Noviherbaspirillum saxi: one gene and its partner. The protein of the gene in region 1 interacts with the protein of each later gene in a pairwise test. Links are inferred from orthologs where the notes say so. Each region holds a gene or a part of one and is shown in the gene's direction. Other genes may lie near its edges.

The links. Proteins that work in one complex are often made in the same cells at the same time.
Region 2: the proteins of leuS (region 1) and ligA interact in binary tests that used the Escherichia coli proteins (3 or more experiments, as listed by UniProt). The link is inferred for Noviherbaspirillum saxi from one-to-one orthologs.

The regions. Positions count from the first base shown.
Region 1 is NZ_QYUO01000001.1:911,799-914,989, reverse strand. It holds leuS (leucine--tRNA ligase), read left to right. Parts: upstream 1-342; coding sequence 343-2,991; downstream 2,992-3,191. Other genes in the region: D3871_RS04400 (LPS-assembly lipoprotein LptE), read left to right, coding at 3,006-3,191; D3871_RS04410 (barstar family protein), read left to right, coding at 1-227.
Region 2 is NZ_QYUO01000002.1:556,076-559,044, forward strand. It holds ligA (NAD-dependent DNA ligase LigA), read left to right. Parts: upstream 1-419; coding sequence 420-2,519; downstream 2,520-2,969. Other genes in the region: D3871_RS18400 (cell division protein ZipA C-terminal FtsZ-binding domain-containing protein), read left to right, coding at 1-417; def (peptide deformylase), read left to right, coding at 2,521-2,969. UniProt on the Escherichia coli protein: DNA ligase that catalyzes the formation of phosphodiester linkages between 5'-phosphoryl and 3'-hydroxyl groups in double-stranded DNA using NAD as a coenzyme and as the energy source for the reaction.

The DNA.
Region 1 (3,191 bases):
ACATGGATGCCTGGATCGATTGCCTGAGCGGACTGCGCGACGGCGACGGGATGTCGTCCTTCGTTCTGCACCCTGACGAACTGCTGCAGATCCAGATTCTTCACTCCGATGTCTTGCGGCGCGACGCGCCCGAGATTCTTGCGGCACTGGAAGAGTGCAGCGCCGAAGTCAACCAGTTATTTGCGGAAAACGGTGAAAAACCGGCGGTCGACCTGGTATTGCGCTGACTTGAAACCGCATCCGCATTGATTTTGCGGCGAAATTCCCGCTGCCGTTGCCGGCAACAGCTCCCGGCGAGCAAGTATAATGACGGGTTCAATTTCACTTTCAGCATCATCCGTCATGCAAGAAAAATATCTCCCCGGCGACGTCGAAAAAGCGGCGCAAGACCACTGGACCGCGATCGACGCATACAAGACCGTCGAACACGCCAAAGACAAGAACGGCCAGGACAAGAAAAAGTTCTATGCCTGCTCGATGCTGCCCTACCCGTCCGGCAAGCTGCACATGGGCCATGTGCGCAATTACACGATCAATGACGTGATGTACCGCTACCTGCGGATGAACGGCTACAACGTGTTGATGCCGATGGGCTGGGATGCATTCGGCATGCCCGCGGAAAACGCCGCGATGGCCAATGGCGTTCCGCCTGCGCAGTGGACTTACTCGAACATCGAGTACATGAAGCAGCAAATGCAGTCGATGGGCCTGGCGATCGACTGGTCGCGTGAAATGACCGCTTGCAAGCCGGATTACTACAAGTGGAACCAGTGGATGTTCCTCAAGATGCTGGAAAAAGGCATCATCTACAAGAAAACCGGTACCGTAAACTGGGATCCGGTCGATCAGACCGTGCTCGCCAACGAACAGGTGATCGACGGACGCGGCTGGCGCTCCGGCGCGCTGATCGAAAAGCGCGAAATCCCGATGTACTACGCCCGCATCACCTCCTACGCGGAAGAATTGCTCGACTTCGTCGACAACAAGCTGCCGGGCTGGCCTGAGCGCGTGCGCATCATGCAATCCAACTGGATCGGCAAATCGACCGGTGTGCGCTTCGCGTTCCCGCATGACATCAAGGATGCCGAAGGCCAAGCGATCAATGACGGCAAGCTGTGGGTCTTTACGACCCGCGCCGACACCATCATGGGCGTCACCTTCTGCGCGGTTGCGCCGGAACATGCGCTGGCAACCCATGCCGCCCGAAGCAATCCGCAACTCGCCGACTTCATTGCCGAATGCAAGAAAGGCAGCGTAATCGAAGCCGACATGGCGACGATGGAAAAGAAAGGCATGCCGACCGGGCTGTTCGTCACACATCCGCTGACCGGCGAGCAGGTCGAGGTCTGGGTCGGCAACTATGTGCTGATCACCTATGGCGACGGCGCGGTGATGGGTGTGCCGGGTCACGACGAGCGCGATTTCGCGTTCGCGAAAAAATATGATCTGCCGATCAAGCAAGTTATCGCGGTCGAAGGCAAGAGCTATTCGACCGACGCCTGGGAAGAATGGTATGCGGACAAGGAACATGGCGTCTGCGTCGCGTCCGGCAAGTACGATGGCTTGAACTATGCGGCTGCGGTCGATGCAGTTGCAGCCGATCTCGCGGCCAAGGGCCTGGGCGAAAAGAAGGTCACTTACCGCCTGCGCGACTGGGGTATTTCCCGTCAGCGCTACTGGGGCACCCCGATCCCCATCATCCATTGTGGTACTTGCGGCGATGTTCCGGTACCCGAGAAGGATCTGCCGGTCGTGCTGCCGGAAGACTGCGTGCCGGACGGCAGCGGCAATCCGCTCAACAAGCATGAGCAATTCCTGCACGTCGATTGCCCGCAGTGCGGCAAGCCGGCGCGGCGCGAAACCGACACCATGGATACCTTCGTCGATTCGTCCTGGTACTACATGCGCTATTGCTCGCCGGGCAGCAACGAAGCGATGGTCGATTCGCGCAACGATTACTGGATGCCGATGGACCAGTATATCGGCGGCATCGAACATGCGGTGCTGCACCTGCTGTATGCGCGCTTCTGGACCAAGGTGATGCGCGACTTCGGCCTGGTCAAGTTCGACGAGCCTTTCGTCAACCTGCTCACCCAGGGCATGGTGCTCAATGAAACCTATTATCGCGAAGACGCCGGCAGCAAGAAGACCTGGTTCAATCCGGCCGATGTCGAACTGAGCTTCGATGACAAGGGCCGTCCGGTGTCCGCATTGCTCAAGTCCGACGGCAAGCCGGTCGAAATCGGCGGCACCGAAAAAATGTCGAAGTCCAAGAACAACGGCATCGACCCGCAGGCACAGATCGACCAGTACGGCGCCGACACCGCGCGCCTGTTCACGATGTTTGCGTCGCCGCCGGAACAGACACTGGAATGGTCGGGTGCCGGCGTGGAAGGCGCGAACCGCTTCCTGCGCCGCGTGTGGGCATTTGCCCATGCGCAGGCTGGCCGCATTGCTGCAGCAAGCGATGCTGACTTCGCTGCGCTGCCGGAAACACACAAGGCTTTACGCCGCGAAATCCACAAGATCCTGCAGCAGGCCGACCACGACTTCAAGCGTATCCAGTACAACACTGTGGTGTCGGCTTGCATGAAGACGCTCAACACGCTGGAAGCGGCCAAGCTGGATGATTCCACGGCATCGAACGCGGTCATTGCCGAAGGTTTGTCGATCTTCCTGCGCGTGCTGAATCCGGTTGCTCCTCACATCACGCATGTATTGTGGGGCGAACTCGGCCTGTCCGAGGTGCATGGCGACATCCTCGACGCGCCGTGGCCTCAGGTCGATGCAAGCGCGCTGGAACAGGCGGAAATCGAACTGATGGTGCAGGTCAACGGCAAGCTGCGGGGCAGCGTGAAGGTGCCTAAGGAAGCCGACAAGGCAGCGATCGAAGCGGCGGCGCTGGCCAATGAAAACGTCAAGAAGTTTGTCGAAGGCACACCGAAGAAAGTCATCATCGTGCCAGGCAAGCTGGTCAATATCGTTGCATGAGATCCGGAGAACCGATGACACGACGCGCGGTATTGCTTCTTACGCTGGCGGCCGCCGCCACGCTCTCGGGCTGCGGCTTCCAGCTGCGCGGCGCGGATGGCAAATCGGCCCTGCCGTTCAAGACGGTATACATCGGCGTGCCGGAATCGTCCCCCCTCGGTGTCGAGCTCAAGCGTTACATCCGGGCCAGTGGCAACACG
Region 2 (2,969 bases), on another replicon or contig:
AGCGTGAATGTGCAAGCTAAGGGTGAGCCTTGGGCGATCAATACGCTGCTGACCGCACTCGAGCGCCAAGGTTTCGATTTGCGCCCCGATGGGCGTCTGGTCATGCCGGACGGCGATGGCGGGATACTGTTTTCTCTCTCCACCAATGTCAGCCTCGCTGTGGAAACGACTTCGCGCCTGACCCTGCTGCTGGACGTGCCCAGGGTCGCTCCCGCGCACGACGGTTTCGGTGCAATGACCGCCTGCGCTCGCATGCTTGCCGCACGTCTCGATGGCGTCGTGGTGGATGACGGCAACCAGCCATTGACCGACGCTGCGTTAACCGAAATCGCAGATCAAGTCACTGCGTTCTATACCCAGATGGAAGAGTCGAACATTCCGGCAGGTTCAGTCCGTGCAACGCGTTTGTTCAGTTGACGATGCAAGCGGACATTTTTGGAGCGCCGGCCGCTGCCACACCCACCAGCGGGCCTGAAGCCGATCACTGGCAGGAACGTGCGGCATGGCTGAAGTCGGAATTGAACCGGCACAGTCATGCGTATTACGTGCTTGATAATCCCAGCATTCCGGACGCGGAATACGACAGGATGTTCCGCGAACTGGTTGAGCTGGAGTTGGCGCATCCCGATCTCGTCACCTCCGATTCCCCGACCCAACGCGTTGGCGGCAAGCCATTGCCGCAATTCGAACCGGCCAGGCATGCGTTGCCGATGCTGTCCCTGAACAACGCGTTCGGGGAGGAAGATGTCGTGTCCTTCGACCGCCGTGTGCATGAGGGTTTGCAAAACGGCGACGACATTACCTATTCCACCGAGCTCAAGTTCGACGGTCTGGCGATCAGCGTGCGCTATGAAAACGGATATCTGGTTCAAGCCGCCACGCGTGGCGATGGCGCAACCGGTGAAAACGTGACCGCCAATATCCGTACCGTGCGCGCGGTTCCGCTGCGCCTTCACACCGACACGCCGCCCGCCGTACTGGAAGTGCGCGGCGAAGTCCTGATGTTCAAGGCTGACTTTGCTCGGCTGAACGAGCGGCAGCGCGAGGCCGGGCAAAAAGAGTTCGTCAATCCGCGCAATGCTGCCGCAGGCAGCTTGCGGCAACTCGATTCAAAGATCACCGCCCAGCGCACGCTGCGTTTCTTTGCCTATGGTATCGGGGTGCTCGAAGGAGCCTCCATGCCGGCCTCGCACTCCGCCTTGCTGGACTGGTATGCGTCTATGGGCTTGCCGGTGTGCCGTGAGCGCGCAGTGGTCCATGGTGCCCAGGGCTTGCTTGAATTTTTCCATGCGATAGGCGACAAGCGTCGTGGCCTGGCCTACGACATCGACGGCGTGGTATACAAGGTGGACCGGCTGGAGCAGCAGCAAAAGCTGGGATTCGTTTCGCGCGCGCCGAGATTCGCCATTGCGCACAAGTTTCCGGCCGAGGAAGCGATGACGGTGGTGCAGGATATCGGCGTGCAGGTGGGGCGCACCGGCGCCATTACACCGGTCGCCCGTCTGGTGCCGGTATTCGTCGGTGGCGTGACGGTGACCAATGCCACCCTGCACAACGAAGATGAAGTCAATCGCAAGGATATCCAGATCGGCGATTCAGTCATCGTGCGGCGTGCCGGCGACGTAATTCCCGAAGTGGTCGCTTACGTCCCCGAACTGCGGCCCGATCACGTGCGCCGTTTTGTAATGCCGGCGAGTTGCCCGGTATGTGGATCGGCTATCGTACGGCCTGAGGATGAAGCGATAGCGCGTTGTTCCGGCGGCTGGATCAAATGCCCGGCGCAGCGCAAGGGCGGTTTGCTGCATTTCGTGTCGCGGCGCGCACTGGATATCGAAGGCTTGGGCGAGCAACTGGTGGAGCAGTTGGTCGACCGCCACATCATCACGACCGCGGCAGACCTGTACAAGCTCGGACTGACCGCGCTGTCCGAACTCGACCGCATGGCCGAGAAGTCCGCACAAAACGTATTGAAAGCGCTGGAGAAGTCAAAATCGACGACGCTCGCCCGGTTCATCTACGCACTTGGGATCCGCCATGTCGGCGAGGCCACCGCGAAGGAGTTGGCGCGGCACTTTGGCAACCTGGACGCCTTGCTGGGCGCGTCGGAAGAGCAGCTGCTGGAAGTAGCGGATATCGGTCCAGTCGTCGCACGTTCGATCGTCAGCTTTTTGTCCGATCCGCTCAATACGGAATTGATCGAACAATTGCGTGCGGCCGGCCTCCACTGGCCGGAAAGCGAACCGATGGTGGAAGCACCCAAGCCTTTCGCCGGAAAAACCTTTGTACTGACGGGAACGCTTCCGAATCTGACACGTGATGAAGCCGCCGCGCGCATCGAGGCGGCCGGCGGCAAGGTCGCCGGTTCGGTATCGAAGAAAACCAGCTATGTGGTTGCCGGTGAGGAAGCGGGCAGCAAGCTGACAAAAGCGCAGGAACTTGGCGTAGCCATCCTCGACGAACCGGAATTGCTTGATTTACTTGGCCAGCAACCGCCGGACGACGCAATGACGAAAGACTGACATGGCGATACGTGACATCCTGAAGATGGGCGACCCGCGCCTGTTGCGCCAGGCCGAACCCGTGACCGACTTCGGTACGCCCGAGCTCCTCAGGCTGATCGACGACATGTTCGATACCATGCGTGCAGCCAATGGGGCAGGGCTGGCGGCGCCGCAAATCGGCGTCAACCTGCAAGTGGTGATCTTTGGCTTCAAGCAGAATGTGCGCTATCCCGAAGCGCCGCCGGTGCCGGAAACCGTGCTGATCAATCCGGTCATTACGCCCTTGTCGCAGGAAATCGAAGACGGCTGGGAAGGCTGTCTTTCGGTGCCGGGATTGCGCGGCATGGTGCCGCGCTGGCTGCGCCTGCATTACGAAGGCGTCGACCAGGATGGCAAGCCGATCAGCCGCGATGTCGAGGGTTTTCATGCACGCGTGGTCCAGCATGAATGCGACCACCTGATCGGCAT